One region of the Pseudarthrobacter sp. BRE9 genome, then DNA from elsewhere that is predicted to be linked to it. Evidence: predicted binding sites of a transcription regulator. Region 1 holds the regulator's gene; the other holds the start of a gene.
The links. The regulator Rex, encoded in region 1, represses fermentation and respiration genes when NADH is low (regulators of the CRP and FNR family bind a similar motif). The targets are predictions, from matches to a motif close to CTTGTGAANNNNTTCACAAG.

Region 1 (15,654 bases):
ACCGTGTGGTCCGAATGGTCCGAGTAGTCGGCGTTGTCCGAGTTGTCGTTGAAGGAGTCGTCCACGTCCAGTCCGACGTCCGTGTTGAAGGAGTCGGAGATGTCCGTCTCCTCATTGCCGATGCTGACGTCTCCGCCGGCGTGGATGGAGTTGTCCATGGAGTTATCGGTCGAGTGGTCGGTGTTGTAGGAATCCCTGATGTTGTTCGAATCGCGGAGATCTGCGTCATCACCGGCGGCCACGGCGTGGTCCCCTGCGGCCACCACGGCGTCGTTGTCGAACCACTGCTCCACGTCCCCGTCCGCCCAGATGTTCTGGTTGACGGACTGGTCCGTTATCGTGTCCCGGTCGTCCACCATGGTGGTGCTGGTGGTGTAGGAGAAGTGGTTTACCACGTGGTGCAGTTGCTGGACTGCGTAGGCGTGGTCATCCTGGTCGTAGTTCACACCGCTACGTGCCGTTGCCTGGCTTCCGCTGTGCATGGCTGCTGCTCCCCCTGCATGGGCCGCCGACGCGCCTGCAGCCGTCCACGCGCTGCTGCCGCCGGTGCTGTATTCGCGCTCGAACGATGGGGCGCTGACTGTGATGGGAGCGTAGTCGAGGACAACAGGCATTGCAGCGTCAACGTCAGCCAGGCACACGTTTCCCAGGCCATGTTCGGCCAACGCCCTCTCCGGGTCATCCAGGAACGCCTGGATCGCCTTGCGGTTGCCGAAGAGGTGCATCAGGAACTGAACAAGGTCGTTTGCGAGTGTTGGCATATGCGTTGTCCTCACATCTTCGTCGAGTAGCGGATCATCCAGCGGAACGTGTCCGGTTGCTTCAAAACTAGGTTCGCTGCCGGAGACAGGGCATCGGGCGCATTCCCCCTACCGGTCGGCGCCGTTCCGGGGGCGCTCCCGCCTCCATCGCTAGGGGCATTAGGGACTATTCCTGTTGCGGGTTCATGTGTTGGGAGTTCTCAACACCGAGGGCCACCCGTAAACGGGCCAGCAGGTCGGACCGGTTTTCAGCGCCCAGGCGGCGGCGGATCCGGGCAATGTGATGTTCCGCCGTCCTGGGCGAAATGTAGATGGCCTCACCTATTTCCCGGTAGGTCTTGCCCTCAAGCACCAGCCTGGCCACTTCCTTTTCCCGCTCACTCAGTCCGGAGCCGTCCGGCTGGTGCGCCCTGCCGCCGTTGTCGGCAACGGTTCCTGCCTGAACGCCCGTCCCGGACGCGCCAGCGGCGGGGCTGCCCTGGGGGTGAAGGTCCCGGGCGCAGGAGAGCAGGCGCATCATGTCGCGCCGTTCGTCAGCCCGTGCGGCAGCGTGACCGGCCAGCCTTGCGCCCTCCCAGGGCATTCCGACAGCACCGAGCAGCCTGGCCGCGCCCTCCACGTCCGCGGTGCGGAAGCGGCCGGCGAGCACCGAGACCCAGGCCTTTCCCGCCGTGGCCAGGACTGCGGCGAGCTGGCTGTGCGCGGAGGCCCGTGCCAGTGCCGTTGCATGCGGGGCAAGATCGGCAGGGCTTTCGTTCAGCAGCGCGGCCTGCACGCCGGCCCAATGCAGGGGAACTGCCCACAGGGCAGGTTCGCCCAGGCGGCCCAGCAGCCTCCATGCCTCATCCAGGTAATGCGCCACGCGCCGCGTCTCCCGCAGGCGGGCAGCAGCAATCAGCAGTTCCCCCCACGGCAGCAGGTTGTACAGGTCCACCGACGTATGGAGCATGGCTTCGCGGGCCCGTTCCCATGCCCTGAGAAGCTCCGGCACGTCACCGTTCCGCCGGGCGAGCCCCACCTCGAGTGCAGCACACATGAACTCGTCGCGCGGGACCAGCGGCCAATGGTTTGCCTTGGCGGCTTCCGTTGCGGCAAGCCGGGAATCCTCAAGTTTGTCCTGCATCATGGCCGCCCAGGCCTGGAGCAGCAGGAGCCTGGGCTGTGCGGCATTGCCCCCCTGCCGGGCAGCGGCCGCAGCGCGGCAGACAGTTTCGGCCAGGTGCGGCTCACCGGTGTGCAACGCCAGCAGGGCTGCCAGCGCAGCAGGTGTCTCCGGCAGCGGAAGCGACGCACCTGCCGAGTTCAGCATGTCCGAGGCGTGGATCAGCACGGAGATGCCCTGTTGCGGTCTCTCTCCCAGGGATGCGAAGACACCCTGGCCAGTCTGGACCAGGGTGGCCGCAAGGAGGGTGGGCGAAGCTGACGGCGCGCCGGGCTCGAAAAAGCCCTCCGCACCAGCCCGGTCTCCGACTCCTATCAGGACGACGGCGGCGAGCGGCGCAGATACGCCCACCCGCTCTGGACCCAACCAGCTGTAAACGTCCGCCCCGCGGGCAAGCATCCCGCGTTGCGCCCAAACGGAGGCGGCCACATCCGCGCCCCGCCGCGCATCCTGCGGGTCGGTGCTGACCAGGAGGGTGTCAATGATGCGGGCAGCGGCATCAAGCTCACCATCACCGGCGGCCGCCTGCGCGCGCCGTGCTGCCGTCGCCACGGGATCGGCACCGGCCAGCAGGGCCTCCTCGTAGAGCTGGCAGGCAAGCCTGGGGTTATGCTCCAGGGCACTGTCCGCGGCCAGCTCCAGTTCGGCGGCCACCCGGGGGTCAGTGAGGCCTCCCCGGGCCAGCTCGCGGGCAAGGTCTCCCAGCCGTTGTCCTGTTGAGGTGAACAAGTTCACGAGCTCATGCTGGAGCGCGTGTACCTTGGCAATGGGAGTGGCGGCCAGCAGTGCGTGCTGCGCCGTGCCCACGACAGTGCCGTCCGGCCTCACCAGTCCGGCTGCCTCTGCCCGCTCCACCAGGGCATCAAGGTCCTCCACCCCGCCGTTGCCGAGCTTCTGCTCGAGGTCAGCAGGCAGCGGCCCTGGCAAGGCGAAGCCCACCGAGAGCGCAAGCAGCAGTTCCCGCAGCACCGCGTTGGTGCCCTTCAGCTGCTTGGCCATCAGCTCTGCGGCCTGCAGCGGGTGCCCCTGCTGCTCCGGTCCCGCATCCATGGCCTCGAATTGTTCCTCCCGTTGAAGCTGCCCGTCCTGGAGCTCCACACGCTGAAGCTGTGCCTCCCGAAGCTGCCGGTCCATGTCAGGCCGCCGGAGGGATGGTCAGGGCCGTTTCAACGGCTGTTTCAGGGGATGTGGCTTGCGGTTCAATCGGTGTCTCTTGCGGCGCTGGGCTGCCGGTAACTTCCACGGCCACCTCCGTTGGTGTCGTCGAGGGATCCGGGTCAGGTGTGGAACTTGGGCTTTCCATCCCGGTGGGCGTGCTGGTGTCAACAGGTGTGGGCTCTTCAGTCACCGTCGGAACCGGATCCGCCGTCCCGGAATCGGTTGGAGTCGGGGTGCCTGCATTCCGTGTAGGTTCACCTGAACCGCCGGGCTGCTGAGTCTCCGAAGGGGTGTCGGAAGGGGTGTCCGAAGGCGTGTCAGAAGGGGTTTCCGAAGGGGTTTCCGAAGGGGCCGTGGGATCCGCGGCAACGGGTCCGGGAACAGCCGCTGACCCATCCGGTGTCCCTCCGGGACCGGCGAGTGCATCGGGGACTGCTCCGCCTGCCACAACGGGTCCGTCCGCGATGGCGCTGCTTCCCGCCGCCGGGCCCCCGCTGACGGAAGCCTGCCCGCCGGCGGGTGCGGCCGATGCTTCGAGTCCGGGCCCTGACGCAAGGGGTTTCCGCGCGCTGACCTCGATGCCTGCAAGCGGCTGGGGTACGCCTGCGGCGGTGGCTGCTCCCCTGGTACCGCCGCCGTCGGCACCGGCGCCGCCTGTACCCGCTGCACCTGTGCCGGCTGCATCTGTACCTGCGGAACCGCCGGTGGTGCTGGCACCGGCCTGCGGCACGAACATGGCCGTAAGGCTTCCGAAGCCGTCCGGGCTTTGTGCTGCAGTGGCCGTGAGGACCGTCAGGACAGCAGCAGCCGCGGCCACAGCGGTCACACGGACGGTGGGCTTGGGAGCGTGCGCGCCCCTCGCCCCATGCCGTGCACCGCGGAGGCTGCCTGGCCCTGCAGGGGCACCGGCCGCCGTCGTATATTTGCGCGACCAGCTGGGCATGGCCGGGCCGGTTGGGGCGGGCGGCACTTCAGAGGGTACGACGGCGGGGGGAGCCTCCTCCGCGTCCCCTTCAGTAACTGCCGCTTCAGTTACAGCCGCTTCAGTTTCTGCCGCTTCAGTTTCTGCCGCCGCTGCGGCCGCGTGGGCGAGGACGGCGGCAACTGCCGCGCCCAGGCAGATGGAGGACTTGGGGTCGGCGTCCACCGCAATGGGCCGGTCCAGCTCCTCCGACACAACTTGGGCCACCAGGGGAATCCGGGACGATCCGCCGATCAACAGCACCGTGGACAGGTCCGCCGGCTCCAGGTGGAGCTGGGCCAGGGAGTGCTCCAGGGCCTCCACCGTTTCCCGCACGGACTCTTCGATCAGCGCCTCGAACTCTGAACGGACCAGCCGGACCTGCTGCTGGACACCGGGCAGGAGCACCGGAATGCTGGCTTCGCTGTCCGCGGAGAGCGCTTCCTTGGCCTCGACGCATTCCCTCCGGAGGCGCGTCAAGGCCCCCAGCACTGCCGGATCGGCAGTGTCCAGGTCGTCCAGGGCGTTCCCGGTGTGCGCAGCGACGTAACGGAATACCGCTGCGTCAAAGTCGGCGCCGCCCAGGTCTTCGATGCCCTCCGGGCGGCCCACGAGCTCAAAGCGGCTGCTGCCGGACTTCCTCAGCACGGCGGTGTCGAAGGTGCCGCCGCCGAGGTCGTACACGGCGATGGTGCTGCCTTCCTCCACCCGCACCTGGGATGCGTAGTGCAGGGCTGCGGCCTCGGGTTCGGGAAGGAGGGTGACGTTCTCCAGCCCGTGCGCGGCGAGGGCATCGCGGATGAGGGACAGGCGGTGGGTGCCCCACGCTGCGGGGTGGGTCAGGAAAACGTCCGACGGCGGGCCCCCCTCACGTTCGGCAGCCCGGTCCGCTACCCACCGGGCCATGGTGGCGAAGACGTCCTCAGGCTGCAGGGCCAGGGTGCCCAGCACGAAGGGGACATCGTCGCCAATCCGGCGCTTGAATTCCCGGACCACCCGTTCCGGCGAGTCCAGCCCGCGGCGTTCCGCAGCCTCGCCCACAAGGACTGCGCCTTCCTCCGGGTAGTACAGCACGGAGGGGACGGATGCTCCACGCGAGCCGAGGGGCAGGCACTCGGGCACAGCAGAAGCACCTTGGTGAAAACGCACAACGGCAGCTGCCGTGAAACTGGTCCCGACATCAACGGCGAGGGCGTAGCTCATGGGTACCTCGAAGAGCTGGTGTTTCACCTGCAAGCTTCATCACAGGGAACGTCACCAACGTAGCATTACCGAAGGACCGGGGAACACCCCTGTTGGTACATCGAATGGTTATTTACCGGGCAGTAGCCCCGCCTCGCCACGCATCGCCGGTTTTGGGGTCCGGGAGGCCCCTGTTTTAGGGCCGAAGGGCCCTGTTCAAAGGGCCTGATGATCCTGTTTCAGAGGCCGGAATAGGAGTGGAGCCCATTGAAGAACTGGTTCACGATGGTGAAGTTGAAGATCACGCAGAGGTAGCCCACGATTGACAGCCACGCGGCGCGTGTGCCGGTCCAGCCGCGGGTGGCACGGGCGTGCAGGTAGCCGGCGTAGACAACCCAGATCACGAAGGTCCACACCTCCTTGGTGTCCCAGCCCCAGAACCGGCCCCAGGCCTTTTCCGCCCAGATGGCCCCGAACATCAGGGTGAAGGTCCAGCCGATGAAGGCGATGGCATTGATGCGGTAGGACAGGTTTTCCAGGCTTAGCGCGGACGGCACCAGGCGCATGAAGCCCAGCTTGTCTGCACCTCCGGCGGCCACCGTCTTCTGCCGGTGGGACTGGACCAGCTGCAGTGCGGACATCGCGAAGGTCAGGGTGAACAGCGCGGAGGACAGCACCGCGATGGAAACGTGGATGACCAGCCAGTAGCTCTGGAGGGCGGGGACCAGGTGTCCAACGGGGGTCCAGAACGCCACCGAGGCGGCAACCAGCATGATGATCACCAGGCCCACCACGAAGGTGCCCAGGAAGCGGAGGTCGCGCCGGATCAGCGAGAGCAGGAACACGGCCGCCACCAGGAACGCGCCGGTGGTGAGGAATTCGTACATGTTGCCCCACGGCACACGGCCTGCGCCCAGGGCCCTGGTGACCACGCCGGCGCCGTGTATGAGGACTGCAAGGGTGGTCAGGGCCACGGCGACCCGTGCCGGAACGCGGCGCTCCGCAGCGTACTTCATGTCGCCGTCGGCTGTCACAAATCCGCCGGTACCTGCGCCGCTGGCTTTGCCGGCGGACGACGACGGGCGCTCGGCCCGGCCGGCCGGCCCGTCCAGGCGGGACTCAACGCTGGATCCTTCCCGTTCCCCGGTCCCGGCAGCAACACCGGCGGCTACGGGGACCCTGGCGGCTGCACCGGCCTGGGCAGCCTTGAGGTCCACTGCGCGCAGGGCCTTGCTGCTCTTGGCCAGGTCCCAGGCGAAGGCGATGAAGGCCACCGTGTAGGTACCCGCCGCCAGCAGCATGAAGAGTTCGCTGTACTGGCCCATGGTTTCGTTGATTCCAAATGGCATTACTGGTCCTTTTCGGGCCCGGCGGGGCCTGCTGGGGTGGTGACGGAGCCTGCGGCGTTAGCGGCGGAGCCTGCGACATTATCGCTTGCCCGGCTGGGAGTTTGCTGGGACTGGCCGGTATCTTCGGTGTCTTCCGGCAGCTGCCACTCCGCGGTGAACAGTTTCCGGAGCGCGGCTGCCTCGCCCGCCAGGCGGTGGTCCTCGCCGCGGGCCAGGAGTCCGTATTCCACCATCGTGCGGCCATCAGCAGCGGTGCCCGTCCGTACCCAGACGCGCCGGCGGTTGACGTAGAGCGAGAGGATCAGGCCGGCCACGGCCAGCAAAGCGAAGACCAGGGCGTAGACCTGTCCGGGGTTGTGGTGGATGTCCACGCCGATGTAGCGCTTCACGCCGTCGAAGCTGATGGTGCCCTTGCCGTCCGGCAGCGTGTAGGTGGAGCCCGGCGCAAGCGTGATGCCGCCGGCGGCCAGGTTCCTTGCATTAAGCGGCGTCAGGTTCTTGACGTCCAGTTCGAAGACGTTCTGCGGGGCGCCGCTGTTCAGGCCCAGGTCCCCGTAGTAGGAGTTGAGGGTCAGCTGCGGGTTGAACAGCTCGGGGTCGGCGCTGAAGGAAACGTTCTTGTCCGTCACGAATGCGGTGGGAAGGAAGAAGCCAACGAAGCCCAGCTGGTCCGGCTGGGCGTCCGGAACCTTGATGACCACGGAGGAGTAGTAGTTCTCGCCCTGCAGCTTGGCCACCACGGGGCCCTGCATGGCCACGTTGCCTGCTCCGTCCCGGATGGTCACCACCGGTGCGTACCCGTTGCCGGTGAGGTAGATGCTGGTCCCGCCGAGGCTGACGGGGTCGTTGACCTTCAGGGTCTCCTGCTTTGGTGGAGCGTCCGGATTTTCCTTGGTGGTCACGGTGGCGGCGAAGTCGATGGGCTGGCCGAACTTGCCCCTGGATTCGCGGTCGAATGTGATGTTGAACTTGTCCAGCTGGAGCGAGTACGGCTGCAGCTGGCTGGACTGGAAGTTGGTGCCCGGATTGAACTGGTCATAGCCCACCAGGGTGTTCACGAACGTGTCGCCTTCCACCAGGATGCGCTGGCCGCTGTAGCCGAACAGGCCGCCTGCGGCCACGGCCACCAGCACGCCGATCAGCGACGTATGGAAGACGAGGTTGCCCACTTCCTTCATGAATCCGCGTTCGGCACCCAGGGAAGGACGGTCGCCGTCGGCGTCCCTGACCTCCACCCGGTAGCCGCGCTTGCGCAGCAGTCCGGCTGCAGCATTGATGGCGTCCGACGCCGGGATGCCGGCGCCGGCAGGGATCACCAGGGTGCCGTATTCCGGCAGCCGGGACAGGCGCTGCGGCGTGCGCGGCGGCTGGGAGCGCATGGCCTTGTAATGGGCGATGGCTCGCGGCACAACACAGCCGATCAGGGAGATGAACAGCAGGAGGTAGATCGCCGAGAACCAGGCCGAGGAGTAGACGTCGTAGAGCTGCAGGGAATCCAGCAGCTTGCCGTAGTCCGGGTGGTCCTTGATGTACTGCGTCACGATGGCCGGGTTGGCGGGCCGTTGCGGGAACAGGGAGCCGGGGACGGCGGCGACGGCGAGGAGCAGCAGCAGGAACAACGCCGTGCGCATGCTGGTCAGCTGGGTCCAGGCCCACCGCAGCATGCCCCTGGGGCCCAGGGCCGGAAGGGCGGCCTGGGCTTTTGCCTCCGCTACGGGGGCGGACTGCTTCTTCTTTACGTTCACACGCTCGCTCATCAGATCGGCAACTTCACGTCGGTTTGGAACCAGTACTGCAGCCCGGTCACCCAGGTCCCCCAGACGCCGGTGGCCATCAGCAGGCCGAGCACCACGAGGATTCCGCCGCCGGTCCGCTGGATGGCCAGGCGGTGCCTGCGGAAGAACGCCATGACGCCCATCCCGCGGCGCAGGGCCAGCGCGATTAACAGGAAGGGAATGCCCAGACCCAGGCTGTAGACGAACGCCAGGAAGGCGCCCTTGGCGGCTGAGGATCCCCCGGAAAGGCTCAGCAGCTGCACGGCTGAATAGGTGGGGCCGATGCACGGTGCCCAGCCCAGCCCGAAGGTCAGGCCCAGCAACGGTGCACCCCAGAGCCCGGCGGGCGGTTTGGCGTGGATCTTCGCGTCCCGCTGGAGCCAGCTGAAGCCGCCCATGAAGACAATGCCCATGATGATCACCAGGACCCCCAGGAGTTGGGTGATCCAGGCGTTCTGGCTTCCGGTGATGAGGGTGCCCAGCTGGCCGAACGCGCCTCCCAGCAGCACGAAGATCACGGAGAAGCCCAGGACGAACAACCCGATCCCGGCCAGCATCCGCCCGCGTTTCTGCTTTTGCAGGTCCACGCCGCTCAGGCCGGTGACATAGCCGAGGTAGCCGGGAACCAGGGGAAGGACGCACGGGGAAAGGAAGGAGACCAGCCCGGCGAGCAGTGCCACCGGAATGGCCAGCAGGATGGAGCCGCTGAGGATGGCTTCGGCGAAGGGGCTGTTCACGGTCCCGGCCTGTCCTACTCGGCCACGGCGGCGGTTATAAGGGCTTTAAGGGTGCCCTTTTCAATCTCGCCGAGGACGCGGGAGGCCACCCGTCCGTGCTTGTCCAGGACCAGGGTGGTGGGCACGGCGCCGGGCGGTACCAGGCCGGACACGGACAGCAGGACGCCGCCGTCCTTGTCGTCAAAGCTCGGGTAGGTCAGGTTGAAGGTCTTCTCGAACGCCTCCGCCGTTGGTTTTTCGTCCCGGAGGTTGACGCCGAAGAACTGGACGCCCTGGTCCTTGAACTCCTGGTGCAGCGCTTCCAGCTGTGGTGCTTCCACCCGGCACGGCGCGCAGGCGGCGAACCAGAAGTTCAGGACGCTCACCTTGCCCTGGAAATCGGCGGGGGTTACTGCGGTGCCGTTGAACAGCGCACCCTGGATCTGCACCGCGTCCTTGCGGTCCGCTGCGGCGAACTCGGTCACGGACCCGTCGCCTGCCACATAGTTCTTGTTGTCCCCCGCCTTGGCCTGCTTGGCCAGCGCATCCTCCTGGGCACAGCCGGAGAGGCCCAGGGTCAGCGCGGTCAGGGCCATGCCGCCGGCGGCGAACAAGCTGCGGCGCGAGGGGAGGTTGTTGCTGGTCACTGTCAGGCTCCAGGGGTGCTGGCGGCACCGGGAAGAAGGGACGCCGCGGGTTCGCTGTACTCGACCCGCAAGAGCGAGCCGTCGTCGTCGAACACCAGGGACGTAACGGATGTCAGGGTGCACTCGCGCTTGCGCGGATCATGCCACAGGGGCCGGCCTTCGGCGCTCAGCCGGGCCGCCCAGATGGGCAGCTGGTGGCTTACCAGGATGGCTTCGGGCCCTTGGGCGCCAAAGTCGCCGGCAGCCAGTTCAATGGCCCGCAGCCGGGCATCCTGCACGGCAGCCGCCACCCTCGCCGCCTGCTGCTTGTACGGTTCGCCCCAGGACGGGCGCAGCGGGTTGATCAGGTGCGGCCAGTGCCTGGGCCGACGGAGCTCCGCCTTGGTGACCTTCATGCCCTCGAAGTAGTTTTCGGCTTCGATGATCCGCTCATCGGTGTGGATCTGCAGGTGCAGGGCTTCCGACGTCGGCCGCGCCGTTTCCTGGGCACGGTCCAGCGGGGAGGCGGCCAGGTAGGTGATGCGGGCACCGCTTTCTGCGCGCTGCCGGAAGTGCCCGGCAAGCGTCCGGGCCATCTCCTGCCCCAGCTCGGAGAGGTGGAATTCGGGAAGCCGCCCATAGAGAACGCCGTCGGGATTATGGACCTCGCCGTGGCGGAGCAGATGGACAGTGGCTTGGGGCATGTTTACCAGTTTCTCAAAGATGGCGTGCGATCCGAAATCTTCCGCCCGTGCTTTCTACAAACAGTAGAACTGAAGTTTTTGAAGAAATGTTCCGAAGCCGGGAACAAAACATGCAAATGCATGTTTATACTGGATGCAGCAAGTTAGTTGAGGCTTCAACAGATGAAGGTTCAACCGCAGGACCTCAGCCCGCATACCTATACAAGGAGCAACATCATGGCACTTCCCGCAGACGTCACCACCGGCACCTGGACCCTGGACAACTCGCACAGCGAGATCGGCTTCACCGTCCGGCACGCAGGCATCAGCAAGGTCCGCGGCCAGTTCAAAGAGGCCGCGGCAACCTTGGAACTCCCCGAGGACGTCACCGGCGCCAGGATCAACGCCAGCATCAACACCGCCAGCTTCGATTCCGGCGATGCCAACCGCGACGGCCACGTCAAGGGCGAGGACTTCTTCGACGTGGAGAAGTTCCCCGAGATCTCCTTCGTGTCCAACGGCCTGGTGGCCAAGGGCAACAGCTACGAGCTCACCGGCGACCTGACCATCAAGGGCGTTACCCGTCCGGTGACCCTGGAAACCGAGTTCAACGGTGTTGCCGTTGATCCGTTCGGAAACACCCGCGCCGGCGTCTCTGCCGAGACCACCATCAGCCGCAAGGACTTTGGCCTCACCTGGAACGCTGTCCTGGAAGCCGGCGGTGTGCTGGTCAGCGACAAGGTTGCCATCAACCTGGAACTCGCCTTCATCGCTCCCGCAGCGTAATTCCACCCCGTCAGGGCACACCCCGGCACCAGGCCTACCCGGCTTGGGGCCGGGGTTTCCCGGTTTAACGGCTGCCACCTGCGCGAATACCCGCCGAATCACCCACAACGCTGCCCGCCGGGGGTACGGTGGACTTAAGCCATGCTGGGGGGAAGGCAGAGGACCGATTCCCGGCAGCCTACCCGGATCCCGACCTGCAGAAGGAACGCCATGAGTACTCCTCCCGTCCCGCCTCCCACTCCCCAGGACCCCCAGTCGGGCAACAACCAGCCGGGGCATGACCAGGCCGGCAGCCAGCCCGGAGACCAGCAGCCCCGCTTTGGCCAGAACGCGCCGCAGTACGGGCAGAACGCACCGCAGTATGGGCAGAACCAGCCGCAGTACGGGTCGCAGCCGCCGGCAGCGCCCCAGTACGGGCAGAACGCGCCGCAGTACGGGCAGAATGCGCCCCAGGTCCCGGGCTACGGCCAGAACCCGCCCCAGTACGGCCAACCGCAGTATGGACAGTCCCCATATGGACAGTCGCCTTACGGCCAGTACCCCTCGGAGCAGCCGCAGCCAGCGGGAAGCAACGGTATCCCACAGCTGGTGAACATCTCCTTCTGGCTGCTGATCGCGTCGGCAGTGATCTTCGTGATCTCCTTGCTGACCGGCCTCACCCAGCTGGATGATCCCCTGTTCCGCCAGACTTTTGAGGACCAGATGGCCGCCGGCGGCGCCACCGGAGTCACGTATGACGACATCAAGGGAGTCATTGCCGGCACCCTGGTGGTATTCGCGATCATCGGAGTGGCCCTCTACCTGCTGGTGGCCTTCTTCGTCCGAAAGGGCAAGAACTGGGCCCGCATCCTGGGCACCGTCTTCGCTGCGCTGTCCATCTTCGGCCTCTTTGGTCCCCCCAGCTTTGCCACCATCGGAACGCTGCTGGGCATCGCTGCCATCGTGCTGCTCTACCTTCCGGCATCCGCCCCGTACTTCCGGAAGCAGCAGCCCTTCGCCAACCCATACTCGGGCGGCTTCGGCAACCCTTACGGACGCTAGCCGGCACCACCCCTGACAAGCAGGAGGCCCGGGATGCGCAACCGCATCCCGGGCCTGCTGCTTTAACCAGTTAGGCCGTCTGCCCGGGGGTCTGGGCCCGTTGCGCATGGTAGGCCAGGATCTGGAGTTCGGTGGCCATATCCACCTTGCGGAGATTGACCCCTTCGGGAACCTGCAGCATCACGGGTGCGAAGCTCAGCACACTGTGAACGCCTGCCGCCACGACGCGGTCGCAAACCCCCTGGGCCACCGCGGCTGGGAGGGCCAGCACCACCATGTTGGCCCCGGTACGGTGCAGGACGGTTTCAAGGTCCGCCACGTCGCTGACGCGCAGCCACCCCACCTCGTTGCCCACCACCATCTGGTCGGCGTCGAAGATGGCCACGACGTCGAACCCGCGCGATTCGAAGCCGCCGTAGCGCGCCAGTGCCTTGCCCAGGTTGCCGGCCCCGACAATGGCCACTTTCCAGTCGTGGGTCAGTCCCAATGCGGCGGCAATGTGGCGGCTGAGGTACTGCACCTCATACCCCACGCCCCTTGTCCCGTAGGACCCCACATGGGACAAATCCTTGCGCAGGGTTGAGGAACTGACGCCCGAGGCTTCCGCCAGGGATTCGGAAGAAACACGCTCCACGCCCTCGGCCAGCAATGTGTTCAGGGCACGGAGGTAGATGGTCAGCCGGGCCACGGCGGCGGGAGGTATCTGCTTGGCCAGTGCGCCCGTGGCATCCGGAAGGTCCGGGACAGGCTGGGGCGTTGAACCCAGGGATGTCACCCGCACCTCCCTTGCGTCGCGTTGTGAGTCCACTCTAGGTCCCTGCCGCTCGTGGCTTCAAAACCAGGGCCATGGAAAGCTCATGATGCCCAGGGGTCTGCTGTCACTGCTGTCACTCCCCCTATTGGGCCATGGCGCGCTGCAGCACGCGTTCCAGCCGGGCCTCGTCGATTTTCCAGAAGTCGCGCTGTACTCCGTCCACCAGCACCACCGGGACCTCCTCGGCATACCGTTCCCGCAGTTCGGGCTGGTTGTCCACCAGCTCTTCGCTCCACGTAAGGCCCAATGAGGCAGTGACCCGGCCGACGGCGTCGCGCGCTTCCTCGCAAAGGTGGCAGTCAGCTTTGGTGACCAGGACGACGCGGGGTGTAGCCATGGCTTAACGGTATCGCCGTTCGTGGCGTGCGGGTGACGCCGACGGCGGCGGGCCAGTGGATTGACTAGACTCGGGTCCATGCCCGAGGAGAAATACGTCGCCGTTGTCACGCGGCCGGTTGCCGCGCCGCAGCCCGGCGAGGCGGCGTTTTTCGACGTGGACAATACGTTGATGCGTGGAGCCAGCCTCTTCCACGTGGCGCGGAAGATGCACCAGCGCGGCGCGTTCACCCTGGCCCAGGCCGCCGGGTTCGCGTGGAAGCAGTTCAAGTTCGTGGCGCGCGGGGAGAACATCGACGACGTCCACGCGGTCCGCGATTCGGCCCTGACCCTGGCTGCCGGGATCACTGTTGATGACATCAAGGCGCTGGGCGAGGAAGTCTACGACGAAATGATTGCGTCGCGCATCTGGCCGGGCGCCAAGGCCCTGGCCGAGCAGCACCTGCGGGTGGGCCGCCGCGTCTGGCTGGTGACAGCCACCCCCATCGAAGTGGCCACCGTGATCTCCACCCGGCTGGGACTGACCGGGGCCTTGGGCACGGTCGGCGAGGTCTCCGAAGGCATGTACACCGGGCGGCTGGTGGGAGACATCCTGCACGGCTCGGCCAAGGCCGTGGCCGTCCAGGCCATCGCCGACGAGGAGGGCCTGGACCTCAAGCGCTGCTGGGCCTACAGCGACTCCTACAACGACGTCCCGCTGCTTTCGCTGGTGGGCCATCCGGTGGCCATCAACCCGGACTCCAAGCTGCGCCGCCACGCCCGGGACCGCAACTGGCCGGTCTACGACTTCCGCGCCGGCCGGCGTGCCGCCACCTTTGGCCTCAAGGCGGCCACTTTCGGCGGAGCCATCTATGGCCTCTGGAAGGGCTTCGCCCGCATCCGCGGCCCGCGGGTATAAGAATCCGTCGAATCCTACGCTTGTCCGCGAATCCCAATCTTGACGGTCAGGATCTGCGAACAAGAACGGGACGCACTAAACAGGAAACAAAAATGCCCGCCGCCTTGGAAGGCGACGGGCATTTCCACGCTGTTCGAAGTATGTCTACTTCTTGTTACGGCGCTGGTGACGGGTCTTGCGAAGCAGCTTGCGGTGCTTCTTCTTGGCCATACGCTTGCGACGCTTCTTAATAACTGAACCCACGAAAGTTCCTTACAAACTAGATGCAGTACCTGTCTGATGGAGAATGTCCGTGGACAAAGCTACGAACTGAACAACTGACAGATTCTTACAATGACGTAAAACGTTCCTTAACAGGGTACCGCCTATCGGGAGCGGCTCAGGACAGCCGCCTCAGGCGGTCTCGGAGTGGCCGTCCACCACAGCACCCTTGAGGTACTGTTCGACGGCGTTTTCGGGGACCCGGTAGGAGCGGCCGAAGCGCACCGCCGGCATTTCGCCGGAGTGGACCAGCCGGTAAACGGTCATTTTGGAGACTCGCATGACCTCGGCTACTTCAGCCACGGTCAGGAACTTCGCGTTGGAGAAGTTCTGTTCTGCCGACATTTCCCTATTTTCCTTTGCTGACGGATGGACAACAGTGACCCCAGGTACGTGCCAATGCGGTGTTCCGATGCTGAGCCATCCACCAACCACCTAAAAGATACTCTAGATGTTGCTGTGGCAGATGTGAAAGTAGTGCTTCCCCTATTTCACCCCCTAATTTGACTGCCGCCGCTTCCGCGCCGAAGACGCCAGCTGCTCAAGGACGGACGCGGAAACGTCCCAGTCCATGCAGGCATCCGTGACGCTTTGCCCGTAGACCAGCTCCGAACGCCCGGCCGCGTGCTCCGCGACGTCCAGGTTCTGCGCGCCGCCCACCAGGAAGCTTTCCAGCATCACGCCGGCCACCGCCCGCGCTGCGGCCCCGCCTTCCTCCAGCTGGGCGCCAATCTCCAGGGCCACCTCAGCCTGCCGGTGGTGGCTTTTGCCGCTGTTGGCATGGCTGGCATCCACGATCAGGCGCGGGTTCAGTCCCTTGCCCGCCAGTTCGCCGGAGGCACGCTCGACGTCCGCCGCTGAGTAGTTGGGCCCCTTGCGGCCGCCGCGCAGGATCACGTGGGTGTCCGGGTTTCCAGCGGTCGCCACCAGCGCCGCCCGGCCATCGCCGTCGATGCCCAGGAAGGCCTGGGCAGCCGCCGCGGCGCCGCATGCGTCGATGGCCACCTGCAGGCCGCCGTCGGTCCCGTTCTTGAAGCCGATGGGCATGGACAGACCCGAGGCGAGCTGGCGGTGGATCTGGCTCTCCGTGGTGCGGGCTCCGATGGCACCCCAGGAGATCAGGTCCGCCATGTACTGCGGGCTGA
Region 2 (15,654 bases), on a different contig from region 1:
TTGTCGTGGACAACGCCGGCGGTGACGCCGGCCTCCTTGCCGATCCGGGCCAGCTCAATGGCTTCCTCAAGCGTTTCGGCCGTGGGCTTCTCGGTGAAGATGTGCTTGCCGGCCTGCATTGCCTTCTTCAGGGTGGCGGCGCGGAGGCTGGTCATGGAGGCGTCGAAAACGACGTCGACAGTGGGGTCGTTGATCACGGCGTCCAGGTCGGTGGTCCATTCAGAGACCTTGTGCTTTTCCGCCAGCTCGCGGATCTTGGCCTCATTGCGGCCCACCAGGATGGGTTCAACCTGGACCCGGGTGCCGTCCTCGAGGGTGAAGCCGCCGGCATCGCGGATGGGCAGGATGGAGCGCAGCAGGTGCTGGCGGTAGCCCATCCGGCCGGTAATGCCATTCATGGCGATGCGGATTGTTTTGGTTTCGAAGCCCATGTGTCCTCCACGGTGAGTGAGCAATGTACTCAAGCTGATTGGGAAAGCGCGTTCCCACTGCTTCAATGATGCACGGCGGGCTTTCAGTTGGCAAGCGCTTTCCGGAACTGGTTCGAACTGCCATAATGTGCTTAGCCTTTGAGCCCGTACGACGACCAGGAGATGCAGTGGCTGCAAGTACCCTTACCGAGGTGGCCCGCCTGGCCGGCGTCTCGCCCGCCACCGCTTCCCGCGTGCTGAACGGCTCGGCCCGTAAACCGGGCAAGGACATCGCCGACCGCGTGCGGCAGGCAGCGGATTCGCTGGGCTACATCCCCAACGCCCAGGCACAGGGCCTGGCAAAGTCCAGCTCCGGCCTGATCGGCCTGATCGTGCATGACATCGCGGACCCGTATTTCGCGGCGATCGCCAGGGGGGTTCAGGATGCCGCCCGTGAACAACACAAAATGGTACTGCTGGCCACCACCGGCGGCGGCCCGGCCGAAGAGAAGGAAGCGGTGGCCGCCTTTGCGGCGCGCCGCGCGGACTCCATCGTGATCGCCGGCTCCCGCTCCTGCCGTGATGAGGACCGGGACGGCAACGCCGAGCTGGCCGCCGAACTTGACCGGTACTGCCGCAACGGCGGCCGGGTTGCCGTGGTGGGGCATCCGGTGGTGGGTGCCACCGCACCGGAGGGGTACCACGTGGTGAAAGTCCCCAACCAGGAACTTGCCGGGCAGCTCGCCACGGGGCTTGCGGAGGGCTGGGACGGTGACTTCGTCATTGTCGGCGGCCCTGAGGGGCTCCTGACGTCCGATGACCGGGTCCGTGGCTTCCAAGAAGGGCTGGAGCGCGCCGGGCGCCGGCCGGCGGATGTGATCCGCACAGCATTCAACCGGTCCGGTGGATATGAAGCCGGGCTCCAGCTGGCCGCCAGGATCCGGGCAGCCGGTGCCGGGGACGCGGCACCACCCAGGCTGTGTATTTTTGCCGTCAACGATGTGATGGCTATTGGTACCGCGGCGGCACTGCGATCCGAGGGCCTCCGGATCCCCAGGGATGCGGCCATTGCCGGCTTTGATGACATTGAAACCCTCCGCGATTTCCGGCCTGCGCTGTCCACGGTCCGACTGCCCCTGGAGGACATCGGGCGCATAGCCACCCGGTCCACCGGCGGAAAGCCGGCCGGCGACGACGGCGGCGAGGCGGAAGGCGCCGCTCCGGATGACATCACCGGCGAAGTCACCCTGCGGCGCAGCACGGAAGCGGCAGCGTGATGGCACCGCGTGGGCTGACAGCGGTCCGCGCCCGTCCGGAAGCCGGAGGCGCACGTCCTGCCATCCTGGTCCTGCCGGGCGGGGGCTACGCCCGCCAGGCCGACCATGAAGCGGAGCCGGTGGCAGAATGGCTTGCCTCGCTGGGAATCCATGCCTTTGTGCTCCGCTACCGGGTGGCCCCTGACCGGCACCCGGGCCCCTTGGAGGACGCCAAGGAAGCAATGCTCCACATCCGGAACGGGCAGCACGGGCTCGCCGTGGACATGGACCGCGTTGGTGTCCTGGGGTTCTCCGCCGGTGGGCACCTCGCCGTCACCCTGAGCACGGCAGCGGCCACGGGGAACCAGGACCTCGACATTCCCGCGGCCGTGCCGGACCTTTCGGTACTGTGCTACCCCGTGGCGTCGCTGACCCACGAAACCCATCAGGGATCGGTGGCCAACCTCCTTGGCGACGCGCCGCCGTCGGCCCTCCTCACCGCACTCTCGGCTGAGTTGAACGTCACGCCCCGCACACCGCCCGCGTTCTTGTGGCACACGGCGGACGACGAAGCAGTCCCCGTCAGCAACAGCCTCAACTACGCCAAGGCACTGATTGCCGCAGGAGTTCCAGCCGAACTCCACGTCTTCCCGGAGGGAAGGCACGGGTTGGGACTTGCGGCCGGCAAACCGGGGCCCGGCCAGTGGACGTCACTGTGCGCAGCGTGGCTGGAACGTGCCGGGTGGGCCACCTCCCCTGCTGAATCAGCAGCGGGTAACTGAACAGGACCGCGGCCGGGCTATCCGGGCTGCTGGGTCAGCGCCCGGATGGTCCAGCCCGCCGAATGGGACGCGCCCGGCTGCAGGTGCACAAGGTCAGTGCCGGAATGCAGGGCATCCGGGGGGCACGTCATAGGCTCGACGGCCAGGCCGAGACGGTCCGGGCCCACGGGCTTGTCCCCGGTGTGCACCTGGACCCAGGGCCACTCCGCTCCCCACTCCAGCTCCACTCCCGTTCCCGTTGGGTCCAGCACCCGAACCCGCGCGAGGCCGGCACCTTCCCGCGGGATATCCGTAAATGCGTGGTCGATCTTCACCTCTCCCAGCCGGCGGGGCGAGCGGAAGTCAAAGTCTCCCCCGGCCACCTGGCGCATGCCCACGGGGAGCAGCCGGTCCGGGGTGACCTCGAGATAGGCATCGGCCGGAAGCTCCAGGGACCAGTCATCCAGCGGGGACGGACCGGCCACGAGGTAGGGATGCGGGCACACCCCGTACGGCGCGGCAACGGAGCCGTTGTTGACCGCCCGGACGGTACCCCGGAGCCCGTCGTCGGAAAGCGAGTAGGTAACGGTGAGCTCCAGCTCGCCCGGATAACCCGGCCCGGACGGAATGCGGCAGCCCAGGACTGCCCGCTCCGCGGACGCCTCCAGCACTTCCCACGGCTGGTGGATGGCCAGGCCGTGCAGCGCGGCGCCACGTTCGGGTTCGTTAACGGCGGCGGCGTAGGGCTTGCCGGCGTAGGTGTAGGTGCCGTCCGCCAGGCGGTTGGGCCAGGGCGTGCAGATGACGCCCCGGTAGTCGGGAACATCACCTTCGGGCCCAAAGCCCACCACGAGGTCCCGGTTCCCGTGGCGCAGTTCGCGCAATGCCCCGCCCCGGCGGGTAACGACGGCGGAGTAGGGTCCGTGGGCCAGGTGGACGTCGGTTCCAGGCATGGATTCCCCCAGGTTCAGCGAGTGTGTTAGCGCTCACTAGCGTACCGCACATGCACCTGCGGCTTGTGGCTAAAGTTGCCGCATGGACACGGACGCGGACCAGGACCTCATAGAAGCCGTCAAGGCTGCCCTCCGGGAACTCGCCAATCCGGAGCGTGCCGCCGGCGCCCAGGCCTACATGAAGTCCGGGATCCCCTCCCTGGGCGTCCGGGTTCCGGACGTGCGGCGCATCGCTTCCCGGGCCGCGGCAGGGTTCCCGCCCGCTTCCGCCGGCCAACTGCGCGCCACGGTGCTGGAACTGTGGCGCACCTCCTCGTTCCGGGAAGAGCGGTATGCGGCCATAGACCTGACCGGAATCCGGCTGGTGGCCCGCGATCTGGACATGCTGCCCGTCTACGAGGAGATCATCCGCACCGGCGCATGGTGGGACCTGGTGGACGGCGTGTCCGGGCGGATCTGCGCCCTGCTGCAAGCGCACCCGGTCGCGATGTCAGCAACGCTCCGGCAGTGGAGCCGGGATCCGGACCTTTGGGTCCGCAGGGCCGCCATCACCTCCCAGCTGTGCGCGAAGAAAGCCACGGACACCGCATTGCTCGCCGCCGTCATCGAGCCGAACCTGCCCGACCGGGAGTTCTTCATCCGGAAGGCCATCGGCTGGGCCCTGCGTGAATACGCGAAGACGGCGCCCGGGTGGGTGGAAGCCTTCGTCGCAGTTCACCCCGACGCCATGAGCCCGTTGTCACGCAGGGAGGCCTTGCGGAGGATCGCCTCCCTGCCGGCGGCGCCGTAGGGGCGCCCGCCCAGTGAGCGGGTACGGCTAGATCACGGGACGTTCGACGACGGGCTCGTGCGTTTTGCGGAACAGCCGGCGGGTGCCCGGGTCCCAGAAAATCAGGTACAGGGCGAACAGGAGGGCCGTCAGCGCCGCCGCGATCCGGGCCAGGGCAAGGGCGAAGCCCAGATCCTGGGTCTGCAGATAGGGGAAGACGTCCAGTTGGTCCGAAATGGCGTAGATCATGAAGAAGGACACCACGAAGTACAGGGCCTTGACCTGCCAGTCGTTGCGGATCCCGGTCACGGCAAAGAGCGGGATCAGCCAGACGACGTACCAGGACTGGATGATGGGGGCCAGCAGCACCACGGCGGCGAAGCCGAGGGCCAGCCGGCGCATCAGCCGGTCATAGTCCCCTTTGAAGATCTGCCAGGCGACGATGCCCACGGCAAGCAGCTTCCCGGCGTCGTACACCCAGCCTGCTGGCACGGACCCGTCCAGTCCGAACGCGTTGGCCAGCGATCCCACCACCATCCCGATCAATCCCACCGGTGCATACCAGATGGAGATGCTGCCCGGCGCGGACAGGCCGTTGATCCAGCCGAAGCCGAACCCGTTGACCAGGCTCATTGCGGTCAGGAGCGCCAGGCTGATGCCGGCCGTCAGGGCCCAGAAGGCAGCCTTCCGCAGCCAGCCCGCGTTCTTTCCTGCCCACAGGAGTCCGATGAACGGCAGGAAGACGATGGTGATGGGCTTGACGGCGATGGACAGGGTCACCAGGAGGATTCCCCGGATCTCCCGCCGGGTGGCGGAGTAGTACAGTCCCGCCAGGGCCAGCCCGATCATCAGCGAGTCGTTGTGCACGCTGGCGATGAAGTTGGTCAGGAACAGCGGATTCGCCACGGTCAGCCACAGGGCCCTGTGCGGGTTGACCCCATGCAGTTCCGCCAGCCGGGGCACGTAGATGACGCACAGCACCACGCCGGCGAGTGCCACCAGCCGGAACAGCATGACGCAGACCTCCGGCTGGACATTGGTGGTCCAAACCACGAACTGCTCGATCCACAGGAACAGCTGCCCGTAGGGAACCGGGGCTTCAGTCCACATCTTGTCTGCGCCCAGCTGGAAGTAGTTGGACAGGGCGGAGATGCCGTTCTCGTAGGGGTTGAAGCCCTCCACCATCAGGCGCCCCTGCCCGATGTAGGCGTAAACGTCCCGGCTGAAGAGCGGCACGCTGAACATCATGGGAAGCCCCCACGCCGCCACCGCGGCCAAGGTGGCCCGCCGCGCCTGCGGTCCCCACACGCGGACCTTCTGGCCGAGCCGCAGCCACGCGCGCACCAGCAGCATGCCCCCGGCAGCCACCAGGACAATGGACAGGGCCACGCCGGGCGCTTCGGTGCGCATCCAGATGAACAGGGGCATTCGGCGCAGTTCCGAGACAGGGGCCAGCCAGCCCACGCCGAAGGATCCAACGAGCATGAACATGGACCCCAGGAAACCGGCAAGCAGGGGTGAGCGTGGATTGTCCACCTCGGCACTTCCTGCTCCGGCAATGCCGGCCGCCGCCATCTCCCCCGTTGCGGGCACAGGCGCCGTCATCTCAGGATTGTCCAATCTTCTTGCGTTTCCGCTGTTTTCCCGGCGGGCCGGGCGGGCCGGCCGGGACATCGTCCAGGGGCGGAAGGGCGACCCGCCGCGTACCCGAAATCCTAGCATCGGCAGGGCGCCCGGGAGCGTAACGGTAGGCTGGTCCGGTGCCTATATCTAACGAACGAATCGTCTGGATCGACTGCGAAATGACCGGTCTGGACATCAAGAACGACGCCCTCATCGAGGTGGCAGCCCTGGTCACCGATTCGGAACTGAACATCCTGGGCGACGGCGTTGATGTGGTCATCAAGCCTGACGACGCCGCCGTGGCCCAGATGTCCGACTTCGTCCGGGACATGCACACCAAATCGGGGCTGCTGGCGGAACTTCCGCATGGCAGGACGATGGCGGAGGCCGAGGCCGCGGTGATGGAATACATCTCCGCCTGGGTTCCGGATCCGCGCAAGGCACCCCTGGGCGGAAACTCGGTGGGGACGGACCGCGTGTTCCTGTCCCGGGACATGCCTGCCGTGGTGGAACACCTCCACTACCGGGTCATCGACGTCAGCACCATCAAGGAATTATCACGCCGCTGGTACGCGCGTGCCTACTTCCAGTCACCGGCCAAGAAGGGCGGGCACCGCGCGCTCGGGGATATCAAGGATTCCATCGATGAGCTGCGGTACTACCGTGAAGCCGTGTTCGTGCCCGCGCCCGGACCCGACAGCGCAACGGCCCAGAAGATCGCCCGGGGCATCACTACAAGCGGAGCTGCCGGGCAGCCGGCGGAGTAATCTGCGCCACGTTTGGATGAAATTTCGATTCAAATCGCTGAAAGTGGACAAAGCACTCCTTCCGAGCAGGTAAGCTATTTGAGTTGCGTTTCCAGGGAGCCGGTAAAGCGGATTTCCCTTGATGCACATGGTGGGCGTAGCTCAGTTGGCAGAGCGCCTGGTTGTGGTCCAGGAGGTCGCGGGTTCAACCCCCGTCGCTCACCCTCACGGGGCGGCACATGCAGCCGTCAACAAAGGAGGCCGCACCGGATATCCGGTGCGGCCTCCTTTGTTGTGCCCCACCGGGTACGCGCAGGAAAACCGGGGACACCGCGAAAGCCGAAGGACAACTGATATGACCGTTCTGCCAATCACCATCTGGGGCGAGCCCGTCCTGCACCGGCGCGCGGCCGAGGTGGAGGTTTTCGACGACGAACTGCGCGCGCTCATTGCCGACATGTTCGAAACCAATGAGGCTGCACATGGCGTGGGCCTCGCCGCCCCCCAGATCGGCGTGGGCAAGAGGATCTTCGTCTACAAGTACGCCAACGACGATGGCGCTCCCCCAAGCGGGGTGCTGGTGAATCCCGTCCTGACCCTCTCCAAGGTCTCCGGCGCGGCTCCCGACCCGGACGAGGAGGAAGAGGGCTGCCTTTCCTTCCCCGGCGAGCAGTATCCGCTCAAGCGGGCCGAGTGGGCGCGGGTCGAAGGGTTTGATGGCTTTGGGAACCCGGTGAAGTTTGAGGCAACGGGCTGGTTCGCCCGGGTGATCCAGCACGAATACGACCATCTGGACGGCAAACTGTACGTTAACCGGCTGATTGACCGCTACGCCCGCAAGGCAAAGAAGCAGGCCAAGAAAAACGGCTGGGGCGTGCCGGGGCTGACGTGGATGCCCGGCGTGGACCCGGACCCGTTCGGTCACTGACCATCAGCGGGCAGTGATGGTTTCCTGTCCGGGGCAGGAGCCAAGGACCCGCCTCATGGCGTCCTTCTCGGCCGCCGTAACCCACAGCCCGTAGGCGGCCTTTACCGAGATCTGGCGGGCCACGTAATGGCAGCGCAGCGCGGTGTTTTTCGGCAGCCACGTGGCGGCATCTCCCGCGCTCTTCTGCTGGTTCGCGGCGCCGTCGGCCGCGATGAGGTTCAGGGGGTCGTTGGCCAGGCTCTGGCGTTCCTTGGGCCCCAGACCCTGCGCCCCCTTCTGCCAGGCGTCACCCAGTGCCACCACATGGTCGATCTGGACGGCACGGCTGCTGTCGGAACCCCGGCGGAAGTCCATGTCCTGGCCCGTATAGGGTTCCCGGAAGTGCCCGGCGGCTACCGTGCAGGTGGAGCCTTCGGCGAACACTACGCCGGCGAGGTCCCTGCGGAGGATGTCATTGCGGGTATCGCAGCCGTTCCTGTCAACATCCTGCCACGCCTGGCCGAAGGCCTCGCGGCTGTAGCCGGTGTTCGGCGCCCGGCCCTTCACAGCGAGCCCGTCGAGTGCCGAGAGGGCGCTGCCCGCCGGCACCGGGTTAGGTTCCTGGACCGGTTTCATCCAGGCGGCGTTGAACACCGGCGCCTCGCTCGGGCCGTCCGGCGCCGGCCCGGCTGCCGCAAACTGTCCGGCGGTGAAGAACCAGAACAGGGCGGCGACGATGCATACAGCGGCCGTCGTGAGCAGCGCCCACGCCTGCCGGGAACGGCGGCGTGCGCGGCGGTAGGCAGACCAGCTGACGGTCACGGCGCTGACGCCGGAAGGGGAAAATCAGGCACCCCAAGAGCCTAGGACAAAGGGTGGGCCCGGCCGCTGATATCCACACTGTTGAGGACGAGTGATGGCTCACACGGCCGTACGGCCGCTGCTGGGCTACTGCTCCCTGGTGACCCTCCGAAGGTCTTCCTCGGCGATGGCCAGCAGGCCCTCGAGCTGGCGCACCCGGTCATCGCTGACATCCCCGGTCTTATGTCCGGCGCGGGCACGTTCGAGCAGCCGCACTGCTTCCTTATGGTTGGCCTTGGCCACGTCCAGGGCATGTTCGAGGGTGGTGTCGTGCTGAAGTGTCGATTCGTTGTCCATGCCACCAGTGTGGTCCCGTTTCCCGGCTGATTCCAGAGAACCAGCCGGGAATTCGCAGGACGAGCCCTGATTTGGTCAGACGGCGATGGCGGCCAGGGCGGCGGCGCTTTCCTTGGCCGGGAACGACGGCGGGTTCACGCCGGCCATTTCCTCCATGACGCGCACCACCTGGCAGCTGTAGCCGAATTCGTTGTCATACCAGACGTAGAGGACCAGGTTCTTGTCGGTGGAAACCGTGGCGAGTCCGTCGACGATGCCGGCGCGGCGTGAGCCGACGAAGTCGGTGGAGACAACTTCCGGTGAGTCGATGTAGTCGATCTGCTTGCGGAGGTCCGAGTGCAGCGACATTTCACGCAGGTAGTTGTTGACCTCGTCCTTGGTGGTGCCGTTTTCCAGGCTGAGGTTCAGGATGGCCAGCGATACGTCCGGGGTGGGGACGCGGATGGAGCTGCCGGTCAGCTTTCCGAGCAGTTCAGGCAGGGCTTTCGCCACTGCCTTGGCGGCACCGGTTTCGGTGATGACCATGTTCAGGGCTGCGGAGCGGCCGCGGCGGTCGCCCTTGTGGAAGTTGTCGATCAGGTTCTGGTCGTTGGTGAAGGAGTGGACGGTTTCCACGTGCCCGTGCACCACGCCGAACTTGTCGTTGATGGCCTTCAGCACAGGGGTGATGGCGTTGGTGGTGCAGGACGCTGCGGAGACGATCCGGTCCGAATCGGCAATGTCCTTGTGATTGATGCCGTGGACGATGTTCTTCAGGTCGCCCTTGCCGGGTGCGGTCAGGAGGACCCGTGCCACGCCTTTGCTCTGCAGGTGCTGGGAGAGTCCTTCGGCGTCGCGCCAGCGGCCGGTGTTGTCCACCACCAGGGCGTTGTTGATGCCGTAGGCGGTGTAGTCGATGGTGGCGGGGTCGTTCGAGTAGATGACCTGGATCTGCACTCCGTTGGCGGTAATGGTGTTGGCGTCCTCGTCGATCCGGATGGTGCCCTCGAAGGACCCGTGGACGGAGTCGCGGCGCAGCAGGCTGGCGCGCTTGGAGAGGTCGTTGTCCGAGCCGCGGCGAACCACGATGGCGCGCAGGCGCAGTCCGTGGCCGCCACCGGCCTTTTCGATCAGGAGGCGTGCCAGGAGGCGGCCGATGCGGCCAAATCCGTAGAGTACGACGTCGGTGCTGGTGCGGTCATCGCCGCCCCGCTTGCCCACGATCTCGGCGAGCTCGGCGCGGAGGAATTCCTCCAGGGTGGCGCCGTTGCCTTCTTCCTTGAACTTCTGGTTCAGGCGGGCAATGTCGATCGCGGCAGCGCCTAGTTCGAGTCCGGCCAGGGTGTTCAGCAGGGGCGCCGTGTCCTCCAGGAGCAGTTCGTCCTTGCTCATCCGGCGCGCAAAGCGGTGCGCCTTGAGGATGTTCATCGTGGACTTGTTGATCAGGCTCCGGCCGTGGATGCTGGTCACCACGTTGTTTTCGCGGTACAGCCTGCCGATCACCGGGATCATGGCCTCGGCGAGGGCCTCCCGGCCCATCCACGTATCAAGACAAGAATCAGACGTCTGGCTCACAGAAATACCTTCCTCGGTTCAGCCGTGTACGTCCTCGTACACAGATGTAGGCCACCTGATGATGTCCAGGGGCACCGGCGCCTGCAGGGATGGCCCCCAGGCGCCTGGATCGCGTGTAAAGAAAAACCGCCGGTTGCGAACGCAACTTTCGGCGGTAGAACTCCTGCGTCCGTGATCCATTCTAATTTGGTCCGCTGCAGGGAACACGCTTGCGCTGCGTGAAATCACTCACACGGCCCCGAACGCGGCGCCTGATATGCCCGGTTTCAGTTGTGGACAGCCGAATAGAGGTTCAGGCTCGAGGAAAAGACCACCCAGGAAAAGTACGGCAACATCAGGAAGCCGGCAGCGGCGTCCACCGGCCCGAACCGTAGGATCAGGTACGCCAGGATTGCTGCGAGTGCGCAGATGACCAGGAATGCGGTCCAGAGGGCCACGGAACCGAGCATCGGGTACAGGGCAAAGAACACAAACGGCCAGGCCAGGTTCAGCAGGAGTTGGAATCCGTAGGACCGGCGGAGACGGCCGGCCATGGCTCCCTTGCGCCACACCAGCCATCCGGAAAGGCCGCTGAAGGCATACAGCCCAATCCACACGGTACGGAACATCCACCCGGCAGGCATCCATGGCGCCCTTGCCGAACTGGCGAACCAGCCGTTTGAGTGCAGGATGATCGGGACGGAGGCCAACATGCACACGGCATAGGAAACGGCCAGGAACCCGGCCAGTGCCAACGCTTGCCTGCCGGTTGAGGGGACCGGGCGCCCGGCGGTTCCGGGGGCGGATTGTCGATCAGGATTTACGGGCACGGTCCAGCATCCCGAACACAACGCCCGGGGTCAAACGAGGTATAAGGATGGGACAGCCGGTACGCCGGGTTCTGTTCTCCCCTGCCGTTGCCGGAAAGGGAGCGACGGCCATCCATCTACGAGTACCGTTGCCGGCACCCTCCAGCGGCCTACCCGGACACTCGGGCGGGCAGCCCTCGAACGTGTCCTGTCTGGCCTTGCTCCGGGTGGGGTTTACCTAGCCTTCCCGGTCACCCGGGAAGCTGGTGGTCTCTTACACCACCGTTTCACCCTTACCTGCCCTTCCCGGCAAAACCGGAAATGCAGGCGGTCTGTTTTCTGTGGCACTGGCCTGCGGGTTACCCCGAGTGGGCGTTACCCACCACCCTGCCCTGCGGAGCCCGGACGTTCCTCGAGCCACTTGCGTGGCGCGCGGCCGTCTGGCTGTCCCATCCGCGTCCAGTCTACCGGCGCCGGCAGCCGCTTTTGTCGCCGGTAGGATCGGACGGTGCTGATTCTGCTTCCCCCTTCCGAAGGCAAGACACCCGCGCTCCGTGGGCCCGCCGTCGACTGGTCCTCGCTGGGCTTCCCGGAACTGAACCCCTACCGCGCCAAGGTCCTCGAGGCGCTGGGAACGGTCAGTGCGCACCAGGACGCCCTCGCCCTGCTCGGCGTCGGTGCCTCATTGCGGGAGGACGTGGAACGCAATACGCGCCTGGGCGCCGAGCCTGCAGCGCCCGCGCACAGCATCTACTCCGGCGTCCTCTACGACGCCCTGGGCTACCGGAGCATGACACCGGCCCAGAGGCGCAAGGCGGAGGCGTCCGTCCTGGTGATTTCTGCCCTGTGGGGAGCGCTTCGCTTCGGCGACAGCGTCCCCGCCTACCGGCTCTCCATGGGCACGGCCCTGCCAGACGTCGGCCGGCTGGCGCCGTTCTGGAAGGCGCAGCTTGGGGAGACTTTGGTCGGCGCGGTCCAAGGGCACCTGCTCGTCGACTGCCGGTCCAGCACCTACGCGGCCGCCTGGGCGCCGCCGCCGGAACAGGCCGTGTCGGTGAACGTGTTCACGGAGGCCGGCGGAGTCCGCAAGGTGGTCAGCCACTTTGCCAAGCACACCCGGGGGGAGCTGGCGCGGCACCTGCTGGTGCGGCGCGGTAAAACCCCCGCAGCGCCGTCGGACCTCTTGAAGGCTGCCCGCGAGAAGTGGGACGCCGAACTGGTACCCGCTACGGCCCGCAAGCCGCACGCCCTGAACATCATCCTGCCGGGCTGACTCCCCTACCCCTCCCAAGTAAGTAGCCCTAAGTGACCCTTCTATAGTTCGTCAAGCCGTGAAGGGGTCCATTTTTGTAGCGTTGAGGGTTCGATAAATTCGTCGGGCGAGATAGCGTTTCACGCATCGGCGGATTTCCCTTTTGGTACGTCCTTCGGCTTGCCCTTTCTCGACGTAGGCAGTGGTTTCGGCATCGAATGTCATCCTGCTTACGGCGGCCATGTGAAGAGCCTTGTTCAGGGTTCTGTCGCCGCCGCGGTTGAGTCGGTGCCGGACAGTGTTGCCCGAGGAGGCCGGGATCGGGTTGACCCCTGCGAGGGAGGCGAAGGCGGCCTCGGAATGGACCCGGCCGTGGTGGGACCAGGCGGTGAGGCAGATAGCGGCCGTGACGGGGCCGAAGCCGTTTTCCTGGAGCAGTGGCGCGGCTTCACTGATATGGACCAGTTCGGTGATCTGGTCGTTGTTGGTTTTGATGTCCGTGTCGAGTTTGCTGATGTGTTTGGCGAGCCGGACTGCTTCGGCGCGGGCGACGGACAACGCGAGCGGTTCCTCACGGGCCCGCCACCGGGATACCTCGGTGATTTGGGTGCCGGTGAGGGGTTTCCGCGCGTCGAGTCCTAGGTCATTCACCCGTGCCAGCGCGGTGAGGGCGTTCACGGCCCGGGTCCGATCGGCGGTCATGGACGCACGGGCGCTGATGAGGATCCGCAGGGCTGCGCGGACGCCTTCGTTGAGCCGTGGCTGGCGCAGCTGCCGCTCGTCCAAGGCCAGAACGGCGGCGGCGATCCGGTGGGCGTCCAACTTATCGGACTTGCCCACCCCGTGGTGGGCGCGGGGATCCATGCGTGCGGCTTCAACGACGTCGTAACCGGAGGCGGCGACGGCACCGGCCAGCAGCGCGCCGTAGGAAGCAGCGCCCTCAATCACCCAGAGGGCAGCCAGGTCAGCGCCGGTGAGGCGGGCCACCCAAGCGATGGCACGGCTAACACCAGCGCCGGTGGTGGGGAAATCCCGGGTCTGCAGCAGTGCCCCGGTAGCGGTGTTGATGATGGCATAGACATGTTTTTTCGCGTGGGTATCGACCCCCACGACAAATGGGTAGGAATGAGCAACGATAGACATAGCGGTTCTGGCACTTTCCTCTATTCGCGGATACGGTCAGGGCCGCGAACGGCCGGTACCAGCCCGGGTAGAGGTCACTTCGGAACAGCACTGTGACGAGCCACGCCCCCAACGGGGCGGGCAACCTTCTGATCAAGTCACCAAAGTGGGCCGGGAAGGTACCGGCCGGCCCACACCACAGACGGACAAGTCACTTGAGGGACACCCCGCAGGGGTCAATCGTTTTGTGAGTCACGACCGCAGCGCGGAACGGCCAGTACCAACTCTGCCAGCCAGTCCCGGACCAGCCACCCCAATCCTCACAGTCGTTTTGAGCCCTCAAAACGACACTTAGCGCTACCCAGTTGAGTCAGGACCACTCGTCGGAGCGGACCAGGATGGCGCCGGAGTCCGGGCAAAATACGATGTCTTCCGCGGCCGCCGCCTTGATCTCCGCGAGATCGCCGGGGCTGAGCTTCATTCCGGAAGCCTCCGAGGTGCCGTGGAAGAGCCGCGCCGCACCGACTCCGCGCTTGGCGAGGGTCTTTTCATAGACCGCCAGCATGCCCGTATCCAGGCCGGCAGCGAATTCGGCGCGCTGGGCGCGCAGCCCTGCTGCTTCCGTTTCGACCTCGGCGAGGGCCGCATCGAGCTCAGCCCTGATAGTGCCGAACGAGCCCTGGATGTCGTCGACGATCTGCTGCTGGGCCGCCTGCCGCTCCCGCAGGCCGTCCAGCCGCTCCATGACCTCCAGTTCCACGTCCTCAAGGTCGGAGCGCCGCTTGTTGAGCGAGGCGATGTCCTTTTGCAGCGCAACGAGGTCCTTGGACAGGCCCGTGCCGCTGTTGAGCCGGGCTTCGTCGCGTTCGATCCGTGAAGTGACCTGTTCGACGTCGGCCTCAGCCCGCTTGAGCGCGGCCTCGGCGTCGTGCACAGCCACTTTCGCTGCCCCCAGTTCACCGTTGGCAACGGACAGGGCAGCCTCCAGGTCCTTGATGCGGGGATCATTTTCCAGCGTGCGGCGGCGGTTGGTGAGACCCTTCAGCCGGGCATCCAGCCCCTGCAGTTCGAGCAACTTCAACTGTTCCGCCGGTGCCGCCTTAGCCACTGTTACCTCCGCTGAATCCCTTCCGGCCGTGGCCGGGCACCGAACCGGCGCTTCCTAGACTCTAGCGCCTGGCCTGCTCCCCTGCCTCGCCGCATCCCCCGGCCGGCTGCTCAGCCCGGAGTCAGGATGAAGTCCCACGGATCGCTGTTGGTGGTGCTGACGCGGATCTCCACCTCATGGCCTTGGTCAGCCAGAACGTTGCCCAGGGCTGCAGCAGCCGCCGGCAGCCACAGCCATTCGCTGGCGAAGTGCGAAACGTCCACCAGATAGGGCCGTCCATTGAGGGCGGCCTCGCGTGCCTCCGATGCGGGGTGGTGGCGAAGGTCCGCGGTGACGTAGACGTCGGCGTTGCTGGCCCGCACCTCGTTGAACAGGGAATCGCCGGCACCGCCGCAGACAGCGATGCGACGCACCAGTCCGTCCTTGTCCCCGGACACCCGCACTCCCCCGGCAACGGATGGAAGGATTCCGAATACCCGGGCCGCGAAGTCGCCCAGGCTCATGGCATCTGCCAAGTCCCCCACGCGGCCGATGCCTTCCTCCGGCAGCCCGTTGGCCGCCACCGTGAGCGGCGCGACGTCCTGGAGCCCCAGGGCGTCGGCCAGGACATCGGAAACACCCCCGACGGCGGAGTCGCCGTTGGTGTGCACAGTCAGCAGTGCCGTCCCGGACTCGATGAGCCGGTGGACGGCCCGGCCCTTCGCCGACGTGGCGGCGACGGACGTGACGCCCTTCAGCAGCAGGGGGTGGTGGGTGATGAGCAGTTCGGCTCCCCACTCAACGGCTTCCTCGATGACCTCCAGTGTGGGATCCACCGCAAACATGACCTTGGTAACGGGGGCGGACGGGTGGCCTGCCACAAGCCCTACCTCGTCCCAGTTTTCCGCCAGGGACTCCGGCCACAGTTCTTCCACCGCCAGGAGCAGTTCGGCCAGGGTGGGGGCGTCCGCGGTCCCGGCCGGAGCCGGCGCGCCGGAGGAGGCTTCGCCGTCGTGATCTGCCCGGCCGGTAACGTCGGTGTCCACAGGTTCCATAGTCTTAGTTTTACCCCATCGGCTTTCGGCCGCCGCAGTTTGCGGTCATTGCGCCGGCCGGCCCGGGAATCATCCGGGCCCGCCAACCATTGAAGAGATCATGAAAACTTTTGTTCTTGGCGGAGGCTGCTTCTGGTGCCTTGACGCTGTCTACCAGAAAACCAAAGGCGTCACCTCCGTGGTGTCCGGGTACACCGGCGGGCACGATCCGCA

Region 2: Q9R31_RS08020 (glyceraldehyde-3-phosphate dehydrogenase) is a predicted target of Rex. The motif match lies at 10,353-10,372, and genes of this name have one in related genera.

What each region holds. Positions count from the first base shown of each region.
Region 1 covers NZ_JAUZUY010000001.1:926,267-941,920, forward strand. The annotation lists gene Q9R31_RS04375 (IniB N-terminal domain-containing protein) at 1-761, opposite strand, end outside; gene Q9R31_RS04380 (LuxR C-terminal-related transcriptional regulator) at 928-2,973, opposite strand; gene Q9R31_RS04385 (Hsp70 family protein) at 3,059-5,245, opposite strand; gene ccsB (c-type cytochrome biogenesis protein CcsB) at 5,464-6,573, opposite strand; gene Q9R31_RS04395 (cytochrome c biogenesis protein ResB) at 6,573-8,330, opposite strand; gene Q9R31_RS04400 (cytochrome c biogenesis protein CcdA) at 8,330-9,085, opposite strand; gene Q9R31_RS04405 (TlpA disulfide reductase family protein) at 9,100-9,660, opposite strand; gene Q9R31_RS04410 (histidine phosphatase family protein) at 9,714-10,394, opposite strand; gene Q9R31_RS04415 (YceI family protein) at 10,611-11,159, shown strand; gene Q9R31_RS04420 (hypothetical protein) at 11,370-12,200, shown strand; gene Q9R31_RS04425 (redox-sensing transcriptional repressor Rex) at 12,271-12,975, opposite strand; gene Q9R31_RS04430 (glutaredoxin family protein) at 13,097-13,351, opposite strand; gene Q9R31_RS04435 (HAD-IB family hydrolase) at 13,430-14,248, shown strand; gene Q9R31_RS04440 (30S ribosomal protein bS22) at 14,393-14,491, opposite strand; gene Q9R31_RS04445 (helix-turn-helix domain-containing protein) at 14,642-14,854, opposite strand; gene Q9R31_RS04450 (3-deoxy-7-phosphoheptulonate synthase) at 15,008-15,654, opposite strand, start outside.
Region 2 covers NZ_JAUZUY010000002.1:664,852-680,505, forward strand. The annotation lists gene Q9R31_RS07965 (Gfo/Idh/MocA family oxidoreductase) at 1-431, opposite strand, end outside; gene Q9R31_RS07970 (LacI family DNA-binding transcriptional regulator) at 599-1,687, shown strand; gene Q9R31_RS07975 (alpha/beta hydrolase) at 1,687-2,448, shown strand; gene Q9R31_RS07980 (aldose 1-epimerase family protein) at 2,466-3,380, opposite strand; gene Q9R31_RS07985 (DNA alkylation repair protein) at 3,463-4,170, shown strand; gene mptB (polyprenol phosphomannose-dependent alpha 1,6 mannosyltransferase MptB) at 4,198-5,754, opposite strand; gene orn (oligoribonuclease) at 5,910-6,539, shown strand; tRNA gene Q9R31_RS08000 (tRNA-His) at 6,670-6,742, shown strand; gene def (peptide deformylase) at 6,874-7,446, shown strand; gene Q9R31_RS08010 (HNH endonuclease family protein) at 7,450-8,247, opposite strand; gene Q9R31_RS08015 (hypothetical protein) at 8,374-8,583, opposite strand; gene Q9R31_RS08020 (glyceraldehyde-3-phosphate dehydrogenase) at 8,659-10,137, opposite strand; gene Q9R31_RS08025 (TspO/MBR family protein) at 10,404-10,829, opposite strand; RNA gene rnpB (RNase P RNA component class A) at 10,991-11,377, opposite strand; gene Q9R31_RS08035 (peroxide stress protein YaaA) at 11,434-12,198, shown strand; gene Q9R31_RS08040 (IS110 family transposase) at 12,250-13,320, opposite strand; gene Q9R31_RS08045 (C4-type zinc ribbon domain-containing protein) at 13,670-14,407, opposite strand; gene Q9R31_RS08050 (Nif3-like dinuclear metal center hexameric protein) at 14,518-15,441, opposite strand; gene msrA (peptide-methionine (S)-S-oxide reductase MsrA) at 15,542-15,654, shown strand, end outside.